DNA from 4 places in the Mesorhizobium sp. C089B genome. Region 3 is predicted to be linked to each of the others. Evidence: predicted binding sites of a transcription regulator. Region 3 holds the regulator's gene; each other region holds the start of a gene.
What was found. The regulator PhoB, encoded in region 3, activates phosphate uptake and scavenging genes when phosphate is short. The targets are predictions, from matches to a motif close to TGTCATNNANCTGTCAT.

Region 1 (4,517 bases), 350 kb from region 3:
ATATGTGAGGCTCCCGAAGCATGATCCCGAAAGGGAATCAGGTTTCGGAAAAGATCAGGCGATGCGGAAAACCGCCAAAAATGCATGACCGCTAAAATTCGAACGATCCGCCGCGCTTTTCCATAATCTCTATCTGGCAAGGAGTTCCGCATGATCGCGGAGTCCGCCAGGAAAGAGAAGAGCCGCGCCGAAAGCATCGACGGGCCGAACCCGGCGACGCCCAAGCGGCAGCATGTTGCCGCGCCGCCGCTGGCGCCGGATTTGCCGCGCCCCACGTCCGAGGGCCTGCCGTTCCTGACGGTGGTCGCCAGTGTCGTGCTGGCGGGCCTCTCCCACCTCACCGGCGCGCCGATCTTCATCACGTTCGGCCTGCTGGCTACAGGCGTTGCCGGCGTCGCCATGCACCTGCGCAACCGCCGCACCGTCCACCGCGCGACGGCCTTGCTCGACGAAACCGCCGCGCGCAGCCGCGCCGAGATCGAGACGCTGGCCGACCGCATGTGGGAGATGCAGGAGAGCGAGGAGCGTTTTCGCGGGCTGATCGATGCGCTCGGCGATCTCGTCGTCCACCGCGACCGCGACGGCCACATCGTCTATGCCAACATGGTTTTCGCCGGCCTCGTCGGAACCGATCAGCGCGACCTTGCCGGCAGGACTCTGGCCGACCTCGGCATCGATGTCGGTATCGTTCCCGACGCCGCCTTTTCGGATCACGAATGCCTGAGTTCCACCGACGTCTCCATCCGCACGCCGAACGGTCCGCGCTGGTTCTCGTGGATCGAACTGTCGGTGCGCGACAAGGATAGCGGCGCCGTCTCGCACCGGGCGATTGCCCGTGACATCACCGCCCGCAAGCGCGCCGAATCCTCGTTGATCACCGCGCGCGAGCGCGCCGAATATGCCAGCCAGGCCAAGTCGCGCTTCCTCGCCACCGTCAGCCATGAGATCCGCACGCCGATGAACGGCATCATGGGCATGGCCAAGCTACTGGCCGACACCAATCTGTCGCCCGAGCAGCGCACCTATGTCGGCGCCGTCTCGACCTCGGCCAGCGCGCTTTTGGCGCTCATCGAAGACCTGCTCGACTATTCCAAGATCGAGGCCGGCCGCTTCGACCCGGAACCGCAGCCGACATCGTTGCGTGAAATTGCCGACAACATCATCGAACTGATGGCGGCGAAAGCGTTCGCCAAGAACATCGGCCTCGGCTGTCATGTCGAGCCCGACGTGCCACAGATGATCATGGCCGATCCGGGAAGAGTCAGGCAGGTGCTGCTCAACCTGATCGGCAATGCGATCAAGTTCACCGACACCGGCGGCGTGCTGGTTTCGGTTGCACGGGCCCGCACCGAGACCAGCGACCGCATCTGCTTCACCGTCGCCGACACCGGCCCTGGCCTGCGCGAAGAGGATATGGAGCGCATCTTCGAGGAGTTCGAACAGTCCGACGGCACCTCGACCCGCACCCATGGCGGCGCCGGCCTCGGTCTGGCCATATCGAGGCGCCTGGTCGCCGCCATGGGCGGTGCCATTTCGGTGTCGAGCCGGCTTGGCGAGGGATCGGAATTCGTCTTCGAGATCCCGGCCGCAGGAGCAACCGAAGCACCGCAGAACCGGCAGAACATCCTGGCCGGCCGGCGCGCCGTGATCGTGTCGAAGAACGCCGTCGAGGCGGACGCCATCGCCCGCACCATCCGCGCCCATGGCGGCGCCGTCGACGTCGCCGCAACCGCTTCCCAGGCGACGCCCTTCGCCGAACATTGCGATGTGCTGTTGATCGACGCGGCCCTGGAGGACGGCGACGGCAGACTGCTCAAGCGCCTGCGCCAGAGTGGCTTTGCCGATTGCGAGGCGATCACGCTGATCGCGCCGACCGACCGCGGCATGCTTGGCGAATTCCGCACCAGCGGCTACGCCACCTTCTTGGCGAGGCCGGTGCGCGGCGAAACCCTGCTGCGCGTGCTGCTGACCAGTCATGCCCCTGCCTTGCCGCCGCCCAAGCCGGAAAAGACCGGCGCGTCCTCGCTTCGTGCCCATGGCGGGCGCCAGCAAGGTTTGTCGGTGCTGATCGCCGAAGACAACGACATCAACGCCATGCTTGCCCGCGCCACGCTTTTGAAGGCGGGACATCGCGTGAAAGTGGTCGGCAATGGCAAGGCCGCGGTCGAGGCGGTGACCGAAGCCGGGCTGAAAAACCGCTTCGATGTGGTGCTGATGGATCTGCACATGCCGGTCATGGACGGGCTGGACGCGATCGCCGCCATCCGCCGCCACGAGGAGGAAATGGCTGTGCCGCCGGTTCCGATCATGGTGCTTTCGGCCGACAGCCAGGAAAAGACCCGCCACACCGTGCTCGCCCATGGCGCCAGCGGCTTTGTCACCAAGCCGCTCGATCCCGACGCGCTGGTCCATGCCGTCGAGGGCCAGGTGGCCGCCTGAATTCATGTCGCTCGAAAATGGCCCCGGTTTTGAGAAGACGACATGCACAAAACAAAGACTTGAAGCGCGTCGCGTGAATCGTCCCAGCGCGACGCGCTTCAAGGTGACGCTGGCGCAATCCTCGCGTCACGTAGGTAGCCGAATGAGGGTTTTCGCCAGCCGACGAAGTATTGCCCGTCGCGCCGTATCACGGTACTGTCACAATCCTGTTGCACCTACACCGTATCCCCGTGCCAAGAGGGATGGCTCGAAGGAGAATCACTCGTGCATACAGTTATGCCGGAATGTGACACTCGGCCCAGCGCAGGCGGCGCTTTGCTCGCCGCGCGGAACGCCGATGCCGTCGCAACAGGCGCACCGCTGGGCCGTATCGGCAATCTCGAAGTGCGGCTTGCCCGCAATGAGGCCGAGATCGCCGCCGCGCAGGAAGTGCGCTACCGGGTGTTTTATGACGAGCTTGGCGCCAGGAAGGACCTGTTCCAGGCGCAGGACCGGCGCGACGCCGACCGCTTCGACCCGCTGTGCGACCATCTCCTCGTGCTGGACACTTCGATCTCCGGCCCCGAGCATCGCCGCATCGTCGGCACTTACCGCCTGCTGCGGCAAGAGATTGCGGCGACCGCCGGCGGCTTCTATTCCGAAGGCGAGTTCGAACTGACCAAGCTGATCGCCCGCCATCCCGGCCAGCGCTTCCTTGAGCTCGGCCGCTCCTGCGTGCTGCCGGAATACCGCTCGAAGCGCACCATCGAGGCGCTGTGGCAAGGCATCTGGGCCTACATCAACCACTATGAGATCGGCGTGATGACCGGTTGTGCCTCGTTCCCTGGCACGGTGCCGGCTGCGCATGCCGAGGCGCTCACCTACCTTGCCCATCACTGCCGGACCAACTCCGCCTGGGATGTGCGGGCGGTCTCCGGGCGCTATTGCTCGATGGACCTTATGCCGATCGAGGCGGTCAACGCCAAGGCGGCGATTGCGGCCATGCCGCCGTTGGTCAAGGGCTATCTGCGCGTCGGCGCCCGCATCGGCGACGGCTGCGTCATCGACCGTGAGTTCTCCACCGTCGATGTGTTCGTGGTGATGCCGGTCAAGGAAATCGGCGCCCGCTACGTCAACTATTATGGCGGGGAAGCGCAGCGCTTTGCGGCGTGAGGCAGTAGGCAGTAGGCAGTAGGCAGTAGGCAGTAGGCAGTAGTGAAGGCTGCCGCGAATTGCTGACTACCGACTATTCCCTATTCCCTATTCCCTATTCCCTATTCCCTATTCCCTAATCCCTCTCCCTACGGAATATCCTCCGGTCGCCGTCCCGGGCGGCTCTTGTAGGACGGAAAGGTCCAGCCGAATTTCAGCGCGCCGCCGCGCACCAGGAAAGCCGCGACGAAGCCGGCGATATCCGAGGCGAGCGGCGGCAGGCCGGCAAGATCGCCAAGTGTGTAGAGGCCGGCGCCCGCGAGTGCGGCGGTGACGTAGATTTCGGGCCTGAGCAGCACCGATGGCTCGCCGGCCAGCAGATCGCGCAGGATGCCGCCAAATGTGGCGGTCAACACGCCCATAACAACGGAGACGACCGGCGAGCCGGTGATGGCCAGCCCCTTGGCCGCGCCCATTACGGAAAAGGCCGCCAATCCGATGGCGTCGAGCCAGAGCAGCCATTTCCAGCGGGATTCGACGCGGTGGGCGATGAAGAAGACCAGCACCGCAACCGCCGCGCAAACCAGCACATAGCCGGAGTTGGCGACCCAAAAGACGGGCAGGTTGAGGATGACGTCGCGAAGCGTGCCGCCGCCAATGCCGGTGACGCTGGCCAGAAACAGGAAGCCGATAATGTCGAGCTGCTTGCGCGAAGCCGCCAACGCCCCGGTCGCGGCAAAGACGGCGACGCCGGCATAGTCGAGGAGGTCGATGGGTGTCAGGGACATGAGGTAGTAGGGATTGGGAATTAGGGAAAGTATGAATAACACGAAGCCGCGCGATTGATACGCCTGCCTATTCCCTATTCCCTATTCCCTATTCCCTATTCCCTATTCCCTATTCCCTATTCCCTACTGCCTACCCTACTCACGCATCCTTCTCGGCCT
Region 2 (4,517 bases), 1.6 Mb from region 3:
CAGATCGTGGACGATCCGACCGGCGAAAAACCCGGCACGATCGTCGTCGATACATCCGAGCATTTTCTCTATCTGGTGCGCGACGGCGGCAAGGCAATGCGCTATGGCGTCAGCCTCGGCAAGGCCGGGTTTGGCTGGACCGGCAGCGCCGTGATCCAGGCGCGCAAGAAATGGCCGGTGTGGACGCCGCCGCCCGAAATGATCCAGCGCCGGCCGGAACTGGCGAAATACAAGGACGGCATGCCGCCGGGACCGCAGAGCCCGCTCGGCGCGCGCGCGCTCTATCTGTTCCGCGACGGCAAGGACACGATGTACCGGCTGCACGGCACGCCGGAATGGGATTCCATCGGCAAGAATGCGTCGTCGGGCTGCGTGCGCTTCATGAACCAGGACATCATCGACCTCTACAGCCGGGTCAACGGCGTAGCCCAGGTCTATGTGCGCCCGAACCTGTCGGCCGCGGGCAAGATCATGGCTGTGTCGAGCCGGACCGCCGAGCCGATCGATGCCGGCGTGCCAAGGGATGCGGAGATTTTGAAATAGGTGCCTTCACGGCATCGCTGATCGCCGACAAACGGTTAGAGGCGGACGCGCCGAGCGCGTCCGCCTCTCCGTATACGGCTACTTCTTGGCGAGGCCCGGAAGCGTGACCTGATAGACCAGGAACATGGTATCGACATCGGCGCCGTCTTCGGCCTTGTAGGGCGCGCCGACCTGAAAACCGTCCTCGGTGAGAAAGTCGTTATCGTTGCCGACGAACAGGAAATAGTCGTCGGGCAGCGCCGGATCGAGCACGCTGACCACCGACATTGCTTCCCACTTCTCCGACAGATTGTTCTTGTCGTTGGGCTTGCCGTCATGCAGGCCGAAACGGCCGAGTTCCTTGTTGTCGTTGATGTCGATGAACGGCGTCAGCTTGGCCGGCGTCACCGAGGGGTCGAGCACGCCCTTGGGCGCCAGCGGCTTGTCGGCGGCATCGAAGGCGCCGCCGGCAATGTCGGTGGCGCCAGAGACGTCGACGACGAAAATCTGGCGCAGCAGCGAAGTATCGCCCTTCACCCCCTGGCCGTTTCCGCTGTCGCGCGCCAGCATCAGGAAGGTCTTGTCGGACAGCGCCATGATCTCGCTCTGCGCGGCGACCTTGGTCTTGTCCTTGGTGACCTTGAACACCGGCAGCGGCACGACATATTCATGCACCAGCTTGAGATGGGCCGGGTCGGAGGCGTTGTAGACCAGGGCGCGGGTGTTCTGGCGCGTCGCGGGCGAATCGCCGCCATCCTGGCGGGGCGCCGACTGCAGCACAGCGATCAGCGACTTGCCGTCCGGCGTCAGCGCCATGCCTTCGAGGCCCTGGTTGTTCTGGCGGCCGGTTTCGGGATCCTTCGGATCGGGTTCGGCTGCACCGGGGCCTGGATTGTCGGAGGCGAAGTTCGGCCCGCCCTTGCGCATCGGCACCAAAGCGGCCGGCGGCTGCGTTGCCGACAACAGATGGCCGTCGGCCGAGAAGCGGTAGATGTTGGGGCCGTATTCGTCAGAGATGAACATGGTGCCGTCGGGCAGCCGCGCGATCGCCTCGTTGTCGAGCGCCAGCTTGCCGTTGGCCTCGGGCAGGATCGGCAGGTCGCCGCTCGCCGCGCGCACGCCGTTGAGCGGATCGAGGCCGGTGGCGTCTGCGCCCTTGTCGTCGGTGAGCAGCAGCGAATCGGCTAGCGTCGCCTTGACGCCTGTCTGTTCCTGGCCGGAGGTGGGCGTGGCGCCTAGTGCTACCGGCGTGAACTCGATGCGAATAGTGTTGAGGCGCGGCCGGTAATCGGTGGTGCCGACGACATTGTAGCCACGGTCCGGCAGCAACCAGAGCGAGCCCTTGTAGCCGTCCGCGCCACGGGTCCAGCTTGCGGCGTCGATGGACATGCCGGAGCCGGAGCCGAAGGTCTCGCCGAACTTGTCCTTCTGATCGGCCGGGATGCGGCCGACGCCGACCAGGCCCTTGTTGACGAAGCCACCAACGGTGGCTGTGCTGTCGGCAAGGGCAGGGGTCAGGGCGGTAAACAGCGCCAGCGCGGCGCCGAGCGACACGGTTCGGTGCGAGATTTTCATGGAGATCCTCTTTGTGACAAGCCTTGAGCGGCGCAAAGGGGCCACCGCATCGCATCGACGATGTCGCCCTCTCGCAAAGCGGTCTAGGACGCGAACATGATACCTGCGTGACAGAGCGGGCCTCTTCCTTCTCCCTTGTGGGAGAAGGGAGAGACGCACTATCAATCGCTGTCGCGCGCGATCAGCTCCAGCGGCCAGACTTCGCGGATGATGCGCGGACCTTCCGGGCCGGCAAAGGCGGGAAGCGAGGCCAGCAACATTTCGGCCAGCCGCCGGCCCATCGGCTCCAGCGACGGACGGAAGGCGGTCAGCGCCGGCGAGAAATAACGGCAGAGCGGCGTGTCGACGATGACGATCACCGCGATGTCGTGGCCGGGCCTGATGCCCATCTCGGCCAGTGCCTTGCAGCCGCCGAGCGCCATTGCGTCATTGTTGAAGATGATGGCTGTGGGCCGGTCCTTGGAGAGCATCACGCGCGGCGTCACCTGGTAGCCTCCGGCCTCGTTGATGAAGCCGTCGGCGATCAGGCCGGGGTCGACTTCGATGCCATGCCGCCCCAGCGCCTTGCGGTAGCCGTCGAGGAACAGGTAGCCGAAGTTGAGATCCAGCGAAGGGCGGATGGCGGCAATGCGGCGGTGGCCGCGCGCGACCAGCCGGTCGACGGCTTCATCACCCGCCCTCTCGAAATCGATATCGAGCGAAGGATAGGTGTCGTCGCCGGATTGACTTCGGCCAAGCGTGGCGAAGGGAAAGCCAGCCTTGCTGAGATAGTCGATCCGATCGTCTTCCCGCCGTGTATTGGCCAACACGACCGCGTCGGCTCGGCGCGTCTCAACCACGCGGCGCAGCCTCTCCTGCTGATATTGGCCGGGCTCGCCCATGACGACCATCAGATCCAGGTCATCCTCGGCCAGTCGGCCCTGCAGACCGATCAGGAACGGGATGAAGAAGGGTTCGCCATATTGCTGGTCGCCCGGATGCGGCTGCAGCATGAAGGCGATCGAATGGGTGGTGCCTTGCCGCAGACTGCGGCCGGACTGGTTGGGCGAATAGTTCAATTGCTTGGCGGCGGCGAGCACGCGCTGGCGGGTGTCGGCGTTGACGTCGGCGCGGCCGTTCAGCGCCCGCGACACGGTGCCGATCGAAATGTTCAGGTGACGCGCAAGGTCATGGATGCTGGACGCCAAGGACAGTTCTCCCCCTGTCTTGGCTAGCACCGGCTGCCGCCCAGGCCAAGGCTTCGGGATGATTTTCGCTGGCAGCCGATTGACATTCTACGCCATCGGGTGTGTTCTCGTAAACGTTTACGGAAAAACGTTTACGGTGATGCCGCAAATGCCGTGACATTCGGTCTGGAGGGACCGGACGGGAGGAATGCCGGATGATGAATGCCGTCCTCGTCGGCTGTGGTGCGATGAGCAAGGCCTGGCTCGATGCCGCGAGGCAGATCGACGGGCTCGCCATTGTCGGCCTTGTCGATCTCGACGCCGAACGGGCGCGGGCGAGGGCACGCGAATACGGGCTCGATAGCGTCGTCATCGGCACCAGCCTCGATCAGGTTCTCGACCAGACCAAACCGCAAGCGGTGTTCGATGTCGTGGTTCCCGCCGCCCGCCGCGACGTCGCCTTTTCCGCCTTTGCCCATCATTGCCATCTGCTCACCGAAAAGCCGCTCGCCGATACTCCGGAAAATGCCCGCGCCATTGTCGACGCGGCGCGCCAGGCAGGGCGCGTTCATGCCGTGGTGCAGAACCGCCGCTACGTCGCCAATGTCCGGCGCATAAGGCGCTTTCTCGACTCCGGCGCCATCGGCAAGCCAACCAGCATCCATGCCGACTTCTTCGTCGCGCCGCATTTCGGCGGCTTTCGCGAGGAGATGGCGCATGTGCTCTTGCTCGACATGGCGATCCACACATTCGATGCCGCCCGCTACATGGTCGCAGGCGATCCCGCCGGTGTTTTTTGCCAGGAATGGGAGCCGGCCAATTCCTGGTACCGGCAGGGTTCCTCGGCCAGCGCTATCTTCGATCTCGGTGGCGGCAAGCGGTTCACCTATGCAGGCTCTTGGTGCGCGGCGGGCTTCCGCACCAGTTGGGAGAGCACATGGCGCATCGTCGCCGAGCACGGCAGCCTGGTCTGGGACGGCGAGGACGGGCTGAAGGCCGAAGTTGTGTTGTCGGTCCGCGACGGCCTTTTCGACCTGACCCAGCCCATCATCGTGCCGCCGCTCGATCCCGCCGACCGCATCGGCGGTCATCTCGGCGTCATCAAGGATTTCATCCACGCCATCGAGACCGGTAGCGAGCCGGAAACCCGTGGCAGCGACAACATCAAAAGCCTGGCCATGGTTTTCGGCGCCATCGAAAGCGCCGAGACCGGACGGCGCGTCGCAATCACACAGGAAGCATCATGATGCCAAA
Region 3 (4,517 bases):
GTTGCCGAATTTTTTCGAGCTCCGCAATAAACAATGACAGGGCTGCCGGCGTCTGCCAATATTTGGCTGGTGCCGTCGAACGCCTTCACTATCATGAGGCGCGAGGAGGCCGGGAGGAAAACAAATGTCGGTTGGGATCCGCCACGACGATCTGCGCCGTCGCAACCGTGCGATGGTGATTTCGGCCGTGCGCCGGGCCGGCCAGCCGTCGCGGACCGAGATTGCGGCGACCACCGGCCTCAGCCATTCGACGATATCGGCAATCTCGTCTGATCTAATTCAAGAAGGCATCCTGATTGAAGGCAAGCCTGGCGAGACCGGCTCGCTGAAACGCGGCCGGCCGCAGGTCGGCCTTGGCCTCAACCCGGAAGCGGCGGCGGTCATGACCGTGGTGCTGTCGCTGAACTTCCTCTCCGTCACCGTCATCGACTATGCCGGCCAGGTGGTCGCGGAAGAACAGCGCCGGCTCGACACGCTGACCATGCCGCGCGACGAGCTGATCGGCGAATGCGTAGCAATCGTCGGGCGGCGTCTCGCGGACCCGGACCTCGATGTCCAGAGCATCGCCCGCATTGCCATGGGCATCCAGGGCATCACCGATTCGCAGGCGCGGGCCATGCTGTGGTCACCAATCACGCCACTGACCGACATTGCCTTCGCCGACATGTTGGAAGCGGAATTCGGCATTCCTGCCACCATGGAGAACGACTGCAATATGATGGCGGTGGCCCTGCAATGGCGCCAGCCCGAGCGCTACCGCGACAATTTCATCGCGATCCTCTTGTCGCACGGCATCGGCATGGGGCTGGTGCTGAAAGGCGAACTGTTCACCGGCACCCATTCCTCGGGCGGCGAGTTCGGCCACATGATCCACCGTCCGGGCGGCGCGCTCTGCCGCTGCGGGCGGCGCGGCTGCGTCGAGGCCTATGCCGGAAACTACGCCATCTGGCGCAGCGCCAAAATGATGAGCGAAGATGCCGAGCCGGTCGATATCGGCGACGCTGATATGCGCGCACTCGCCGCGCGCGCCCGCGAAACCGATGGCCCGGAGCGCGAAGCCTATCGCAAGGCCGGTGAGGCGCTCGGCTTCGGCCTCGGCAGCCTGTTTGCGCTGATCGACCCGGCGCCTGTCGCCATGGTTGGCGTCAGCGCCGCCGCCTTCGACCTGATCGAGCCGGCATTGCGCGAAGCGATCGCCCAGACCGCCGGCGGCCAGCACTCGAAATCGATCTCCTTCGACACCGAGCCCAACGAGCTGCCGCTGATCCGCGAAGGCTGTGCCATGCGCGCGCTCGGCTTCGTCGATCAGGAGATTTTCGCGCCGGGCATTCAGGCCAAATCCGGCAAGCATGTCGCCTGAATGGCCGGCAACGGCGCGACGCGCAGCATCCTAGTCTTCCCTGATCGCGTAGCCGGCGCCGCGAATGGTACGGATGACATCCGGCATGCGGCCGTTGTTGACCGCTTTGCGTAAGCGCCCGACATGGACGTCGACGGTTCGCTCGTCGATGTAGATCGTCTCGCCCCAGACATTGTCGAGCAGCTGGCTGCGCGAGAACACGCGGCCGGGATGGCGCATCATGAATTCGAGCAGCCGGAACTCGGTCGGTCCGAGCCTGATCTCGCTCTTCTTGCGGTAGACACGGTGCGACTCGCGGTCGAGCACGATGTCGCCGACCTTGAGCACGCTGGACAGCACTTCCGGCTTGGCCCGGCGCAGCAGCGCCTTCACGCGCGCCATGAACTCCGGCGTCGAGAATGGCTTGACCAGATAGTCGTCGGCACCGGTGGACAGGCCGCGCACGCGATCGCTTTCCTCACCGCGCGCGGTCAGCATGATGATCGGCAGCCGCTCGGTTTCGGGCCGCACTCTAAGCCGCCGGCAGAGCTCGATGCCGGAAACAGCGGGCACCATCCAGTCGAGCACTAGGAGATCGGGCACGTTTTCCTGCAGGCGGATCTCGGCCTCGTCGCCGCGTGTCACCACCTCTACGTGATAGCCTTCGGATTCGAGGTTGTAGCGGAGGAGCACGCCTAGTGGCTCCTCGTCCTCCACGACCATGATGCGTGGCGCGATCATAGGCAGTTCACCCTCATCAGGCCGGCGTGGCCATCGCCGTCTCGTCCTGCTTCGGACGATTGGCGGGCAATTGCTGGCCGGTCAGCACATAATACGCATTTTCGGCGATGTTGGTGACATGATCGCCGATGCGCTCAAGATTCTTGGCGCAGAACAAGAGATGCGTGCAGGCGGTGATGTTGCGAGGATCTTCCATCATGTAGGTCAAGAGCTCACGAAACACGGACGTGTATTTGACGTCGATGCGCTCGTCGTCATTCCTGAGTTTTGCAAGAGCTGCCGCATCGGTGGCGGCATATTCCTCGACGACGCCTTGCACCTGGATCAGCACCAGTTGCGCCATGGCATCGATGGAGTGCGAGAGGTCGCGCGGCGTGACGCTCAAGCCCACGGTGCCGACGCGTTTGGCGATGTTCTTGGCGAGGTCGCCGATGCGCTCGAGGTCGCCCGCCATGCGGATCGAGCCGACCACGGCGCGCAGATCGTTGGCCATCGGCTGGCGCTTGGCGATCAGCGTGATGGCGCGGTCGTCCAGTTCGCGCTGGCGCGCATCCATGATGGCGTCGTCGGACACGACACGCTGTGCCAGCGCATTGTCCGAATTGAGCAGCGCCCTGGTCGAGCCGCTGACCATCGAGCCGGCCAGATCGCCCATGTCGCGGATCAGCTTACTGATCTGCCCGAGCTCTTCATCGAAGGAGGCGACGGTATGTTCACCCATGGTCTTGGTCCTCGTGCCTGAAAATTCACCCGCCGGACGGCTCAGCCGAAGCGGCCGGTAATGTAGTCCTGGGTGCGCTTGTCGTCGGGGTTGGTGAACATCTTGTCGGTGGCGCCCTCCTCGACGAGATAGCCAAGATGGAACATCGCTGTACGCTGCGACACGCGCGCCGCCTGCTGCATCGAGTGGGTGACGATGACGATCGTGTAGTTCTGGCGCAGTTCGTCGATCAGCTCCTCGACACGGGCGGTGGCGATCGGATCGAGCGCCGAGCAGGGCTCGTCCATCAGGATCACCTCCGGCGACACGGCGATGGCGCGCGCGATGCACAGGCGCTGCTGCTGGCCGCCGGACAGGCCGGTGCCGGGCTCCTGCAGGCGGTCCTTGACCTCGTTCCAGATCGCAGCCTTCTTAAGGCTCTGCTCGACGATCTGGTCCATGTCGGACTTGCGCTTGGCCAGGCCATGGATGCGCGGGCCGTAGGCGACGTTCTCGTAGATCGACTTCGGGAACGGGTTGGGTTTCTGGAACACCATGCCGACGCGGGCGCGCAGTTCGACGACATCGATGTTCTTGTCGTAGATGTCGTCTTCATCGAGCGTGATCTTGCCGGTCACCCGCGCCGAATCGATGGTGTCGTTCATGCGGTTGAGGCAGCGCAGGAAGGTCGACTTGCCGCAGCCGGACGGGCCGATCAGCGCCGTCACCTGGTTCTGGCGGACGTCGAGATTGACGTCGAACAACGCCTGCTTCTCGCCGTAGAAGACGCCGACCTTGTCGCCGCGCATCTTGATGACTTCGTTCGACTTGGCGTTCATTTTGTCGCCCACTGCATTCTCAAGGGACTGTTCGGTCATGATGTTCATACCAAATTGCCTTTTTTCTACCAGCGCCGCTCGAACCGGCGCCGGAGCACGATCGCGGTGATGTTCATGGCCATGAGGAAGACGAGCAGGATGATGATGGCGCCGGACATGCGCTCGACAAAAGCGCGCTCAGCCTCGTTTGCCCACATATAGATCTGCACCGGCAGCGCGGTCGCCGGATCGAAAGGCGTCGCCGGATAATCGGCGACGAAAGCGACCATGCCGATCAAGAGCAGCGGTGCTGTCTCGCCGAGCGCACGCGCCAGGCCGATGATGGTGCCGGTAAGGATGCCTGGGGCGGCAAGCGGCAGGATGTGGTGGAACACCATCTGCATCTTGGAGGCGCCGAGGCCGAGTGCCGCCGAGCGGATCGACGGCGGCACCGCGGCGAGGGCGGCGCGCGTGGCGATGATTATGGTCGGCAATGTCATCAAGGTCAGCACCAGGCCGCCGACGAAGGAAGCCGAGCGCGGCATGCCGAGGAAGTTGATGAACACGGCAAGGCCAAGCAGACCGAAGACGATCGACGGCACCGCCGCGAGATTGTTGATGTTGACTTCGATCAGGTCCGTAAAGCGGTTCTTCTTGGCGAATTCCTCGAGATAGATCGAGGCGGCGACGCCGATCGGCAGCGCCAGCAAAAGCACGATCACCATCATGTAGAACGACCCGATGATGGCCACGCCCATGCCCGACGTCTCGGGCCGGCTGGAGGCGCCATAGCTGAACAGGCCGGTGTTGAAATGCTCGGCCATCGCGCCTTCGGCCTTGAGTTTGTTCATCCAGTCGATCTGCTGGTTGGACACCTTGCGGCGCGCTTCATCGACGCCGAGGTCGATCTGGCCCTTGA
Region 4 (4,517 bases), 870 kb from region 3:
ACCTGGTCAATCTGCTCGGCATCCCGTCCTCGCTCAACTTCGCGGTGATGGGCGGCGTGATCCTGATCGGCGTGCTGGTCGACCAGCAATGGGGCGTGTTCCGCGCAAGGCGGCTGATGCTCGATGCCAGCCGGAAGACTGTCGCGGCGGAGTAGCGCTACATCACGCCGGATATATCCGAGAAGGCCATCGCCTTGCGCAGCACCTCGGCGAAGCGTTCTCCGGCGGCTTCGCGCCGGCCGCCATTGTCGATCGAGGTGACGCCGGAGCCGGACAAAGCGATATTGGCGCTGCGGGCGAGCCGAGCCAGCACTTCGCCGCGCGATTCGCGGCCGCGCTGGGCGAGACGCTTGGCGAGGATTTCCGGCGAGGCGGTGATCTCGACGACAGCCAGATTGGCATAGCGCTCCCGCAGCACCGGGATGACTGCGCGCGAGACATTGGCGACCGCGACATGGCCATTGGCGATGGACCAGTCGACATCGGCCGGAATGCCGTAGCGCAGCCCGTGCGCCTCCCAGGAAATGGCGAAGGCGCCGTCGGCCTCGGCTTCGACAAAGGCCGCGTCGGCCAGCGTGTCGTGATCCTCGCTTGCGGCGTCGCTCGGCCTGGTGATGACCCGGCGGACGAACTCCAGCCTCGTCTCGTCGGCAAACAAGGTGCGGGCATAACCGATTACCGTATCCTTGCCGGCGCCACTCGGGCCGACGACGGCGACGAAGACGCCGTTGCGGACCGGAAAGGCCTCGCTGGTCAGTTCGCGCTCGATCGACGCCGAGACCATCAGGCGACCCGCCGCCCTTGGCGCCAGACGGTGCGCACGACCGGCACATGGTCGTCGACGCGCACCCGCACGAGGTCGGCGCGGCGGCCCTGTTCGATGACGCCGCGGTCGTTGAGGCCGATGGCCTCGGCCGGGTTCTTCGACACCATCGCGACCGCCTGCGGCAAGGAGATGCCCTCGACGACGTCGCCGAGGAAGAAGGCCGACTGGATCAGGCTGAAAGGGATATAGTCGGACGACAATATGTCGAGCAGGCCGTGGCCGGCCAGCGTGCGGGCCGAGACATTGCCCGAATGCGAGGAGCCGCGCATGACGTTGGGCGCGCCCATCAGTACGCCGAGCCCGGCATCCTTCGAGGCCTTGGCGGCTTCCAGCGTGGTCGGGAATTCCGCGACGCGCACGCCCTGCTCGATCGCTTCGTCGACATGGCCCGATGTGGCGTCGTCATGGCTCGCCAGCACAATGCCCCGCTCGTTGCAGGCGGCTGATATCGCCACCCGGTTCGGTCCCGAATTCTTCGCTGATTCCGACATCCGCTTTTCGCAGAACAATTGGAAGTCGCGATCGGTCAGCTTCAGCTTGCGCTGGTAGTAATAGGCGTAGGTCTCGAGATTGACGAACTGGCGCTGTCCCGGCGCATGGTCCATCAGCGAGGCCAGTTTGACCCGCTCGTCGCCATCGAAATTGGCGAAAGCCCGCAAGCAATCCGGCGCCGAGACCTCACAGCGCAGGTGCAGGAAATGGTCGGCCCGCAACCGGTCTTTCGCGACGCTGTCCTCGATCGCGTCGGCCAGCTTGCGGATGTCATCGGAGGAAAGGTCGGCGTCCTCGTCCATGCCGACGCGCAGCGCGTCGAGCACGGTGGTGATCCCGGCGGTCGCTACCTGCGCGTCATGGGCGAGCACGGCGGCGATCGGGTTCCAACGCACCTTCGGGCGCGGCGCATAATGGCCTTCGAGATGGTCGGTGTGGAGCTCGACCAGGCCGGGAATGATGTAGTCGCCGCCCATGTCCTCGCCAGCCATGTTCCCGCCGATTTGGCCGGTGCCGGCGTCGATGCCGGAGATAAAACCGTCGCGCAGCGCGAGCGACCCTTCGACGATCTCGTCGGCAAGCACGATGCGGGCGTTGTGGAGAACAGTTTCGGCGGTCATTCAGGCAGTCCTTGCTTACTCGGACGAATTGCGGTCAGGCGGTTTTTCGGGCAGCGCGGCGGCCGAGCGCATGATGCGAAAGCACGATGAACGGAGCGCCCGGTTCGGTTTCGACGAACAGCGTCAGCGCATCCACCAGCACCGGCTGCTGCAGCACATCGGCGAACAGGCTGTCAATTGCCGCGCGCAGACGTTGGCTTTCCTGCGGCCCGGCCCGGCCGGACAGTGTCATGTGGAAGCGAAAGGTCTCAAACACATAGGGATAGCCCCACTGGCAGAGATTGCGGAACTCGGCCGGCTTCAGCGAATCCGGGCTGCGCCGCTCGATCTCGGCCTCGGTGAGCGGCGCGCGAAAACGGTCGAAGCTAAGCACGACATCATCGGCGAAACGGTTGAGCGGCGGCAGCGGGCCTTCCGGCAGCAAAGCGAAGAAACCATCGATCTGGCTGACGACCAGGCGCGGGATGGTGACCGTCGGCGTTGCTTCGGCAAAGGCGTCCAGCGCCGCGCGCAACGAGCTTTCGGTTTCGTTGGCGGCCAACCGGAAGGGCGCTTTCAGCGTCGCATGAAAACCGTAGCGCCGCGCCGATGCGGTGTGAAAGGCGACTTCGGCCGCCGACAGCTCGCCCACCGCCTCGACCGGCCTGGTGGCGGCGCCAAAAGGGTCGCGGCCCAGCCAGTTGGCGGCGATCCGCGCCAACGGCTCGTCCTGCCTCGGGGTGAAATAGATGGCGTAGCGCATCGAAAAAAATCCTCGTCAGCCCGCTGCCATAAGTGATTTCCATGACGGATTGACGAAGCTTATGCGGGTTTTCGAAGGCAAATCGACCCCATGGATCGTTAGCCGACGATTTTTTCCTGCTGGACCAATAACTTCACCTGAAAGACAGAGGCGGTCAGGCCTTCATCAGCCACTCGTGCTCGGGCGCGTTGTGGAACTTCCATGTCCGCGTCGGCCCGGCCATGACGTTGAGGTAATAGAGGTCGTAGCCGTGGCAGGCGGCGCAGGGGTGATAGCCCTTGGGCACCAACACGACGTCGCCGTCCTCGATCGCCATGGCTTCGTCCAGCTCGCGGGCGCCGGTGTTGTCGGCGTCGGTGTAGACGCGCTGGAAGGCAAAGCCCTGCGGCGGGTTGAGGCGGTGGTAGTAGGTTTCCTCGAGATAGGATTCGGCCGGCAGATTGTCCTGGTCGTGCTTGTGCGGCGGGTAGCTCGATGTGTGGCCGCCGGGCGTGATGACCTCGACCACCAGCAGCGAGTCGGCGGGCTTGCCCTCGGGCAATATGTTGGTGACGTAGCGCGTGTTGGTGCCTTTGCCCCGAGTCTCCTGGCCGAGGTCGTCGGGTGCGGTGACGCGAACGGGCAAGCCGCCGCCCAGGCCCGGCGCCGAGCAGACCGCGAGTTCGAGATCAGTGTCGGCGCTGACCGACCAGTCCGAACCCTCCGGAATATAGACCGACCACGGCTTGCCCTCGAAGGGCGACATGCGCTCGCCGAGCAGGCCGAGTTCCTGGCCGCCGGCCTTTGCCGTGCCCTTGCCGGTGACGAACACCAGGCAGACTTCGCGATCCTGCGTCTTGCCGGATGCGGTCTCGCCCGGCTTCAGCCGGTGCAGGTCGAAGCCGACATAGGTCCATCCGGCGCTTTTGGGCGTGACATGGGCGACGCGGCCATGGCCCTTGTCGGCTTTGACGAGCAGTTTCGACATGTTTTGTCTCCTATCGCAAGTCTTCGAGGTCGGCCTCTCAACTTCGTCATCCTAGGGCGAAGCAGGAACGAAGCTCCGTCGCGAAGACCCTAGGATGACGAAGCGAGGGACGTTCCGGCAATCACCGACGTAGGCGATACGCCAGGTGTCGAGTGTCCGACCCGCAAGCCCTTCCGAGCCGCGGCCGCTTCATTCCTTCGGTTCGGCGTCCGCCTTCGCTTCGCCGGTCTGCGGTCGATCAGGCGCAGCCTTGCTCTCCTCCACCGGCTTGTAAAGATAGAAGAACTGCCAGACGGCGTAGGCGGCAAAGCCGAGCGCAATGATGCCCCAGAATGGGGTGCCGGAGGCGAATTCTATTCCGGCCCAGATCACGCAGACGGCGACGACGGCAACGCGCCGCCACAGCGGCCGGAAGAACGGGTGCTCGTAATCCTTCATCGGATCGCCTCAGGCATTGGGAAAACCCTGCGTTTCCACCGTGTAGCCGGCCGCCGTCATCACCCGCATCAATTCCTTGTGGCCGACCTGCGCCATCTTGAGCGGCGGGTTCTTCTTCGGGTCCTGCTCGGCCTCGACGACGAACCAGCCTTCATAGCCATGGTCGGCGAAGCGCTGCACGATGGCGCCGAAATCGAGCGAACCGTCGCCAGGCACCGTGAAGGCACCGAGCGCCACGGCGTCGAGAAAGGACTGCTTTGTGCGGTCGAGCCCGTCGATCACGCCCATGCGCACATCCTTCACATGGACATGGCTGATCCGCTTGTGGTGGTTGTCGATGGCGCGCAGCACGTCGCCGCCGGCAAAGGCGAGATGCCCTGCATCGAGCAGCAACGGAATGCCTTCGCCGGAATGGCGCATGAAGGCATCGAG

Region 1: the regulator PhoB is predicted to act here: its motif matches at 2,636-2,652, upstream of olsB (l-ornithine N(alpha)-acyltransferase).
Region 2: the regulator PhoB is predicted to act here: its motif matches at 2,194-2,210, upstream of NLY44_RS11990 (esterase-like activity of phytase family protein).
Region 4: the regulator PhoB is predicted to act here: its motif matches at 2,722-2,738, upstream of NLY44_RS23835 (DUF1045 domain-containing protein).

The regions. Positions count from the first base shown of each region.
Region 1 covers NZ_CP100469.1:3,580,875-3,585,391, forward strand. The annotation lists gene acuI (acrylyl-CoA reductase (NADPH)) at 1-8, shown strand, start outside; gene NLY44_RS17775 (response regulator) at 151-2,439, shown strand; gene olsB (l-ornithine N(alpha)-acyltransferase) at 2,716-3,591, shown strand; gene NLY44_RS17785 (trimeric intracellular cation channel family protein) at 3,720-4,352, opposite strand; gene grpE (nucleotide exchange factor GrpE) at 4,498-4,517, opposite strand, start outside.
Region 2 covers NZ_CP100469.1:2,365,846-2,370,362, reverse strand. The annotation lists gene NLY44_RS11995 (L,D-transpeptidase) at 1-543, shown strand, start outside; gene NLY44_RS11990 (esterase-like activity of phytase family protein) at 622-2,097, opposite strand; gene NLY44_RS11985 (LacI family DNA-binding transcriptional regulator) at 2,259-3,284, opposite strand; gene NLY44_RS11980 (Gfo/Idh/MocA family protein) at 3,479-4,510, shown strand; gene NLY44_RS11975 (sugar phosphate isomerase/epimerase family protein) at 4,507-4,517, shown strand, end outside.
Region 3 covers NZ_CP100469.1:3,932,036-3,936,552, forward strand. The annotation lists gene NLY44_RS19445 (ROK family protein) at 125-1,360, shown strand; gene phoB (phosphate regulon transcriptional regulator PhoB) at 1,391-2,080, opposite strand; gene phoU (phosphate signaling complex protein PhoU) at 2,097-2,801, opposite strand; gene pstB (phosphate ABC transporter ATP-binding protein PstB) at 2,843-3,667, opposite strand; gene pstA (phosphate ABC transporter permease PstA) at 3,685-4,517, opposite strand, start outside.
Region 4 covers NZ_CP100469.1:4,806,686-4,811,202, reverse strand. The annotation lists gene NLY44_RS23850 (ABC transporter permease) at 1-155, shown strand, start outside; gene phnN (phosphonate metabolism protein/1,5-bisphosphokinase (PRPP-forming) PhnN) at 158-787, opposite strand; gene NLY44_RS23840 (alpha-D-ribose 1-methylphosphonate 5-triphosphate diphosphatase) at 784-1,938, opposite strand; gene NLY44_RS23835 (DUF1045 domain-containing protein) at 1,973-2,680, opposite strand; gene iolB (5-deoxy-glucuronate isomerase) at 2,835-3,647, opposite strand; gene NLY44_RS23825 (hypothetical protein) at 3,837-4,085, opposite strand; gene iolE (myo-inosose-2 dehydratase) at 4,095-4,517, opposite strand, start outside.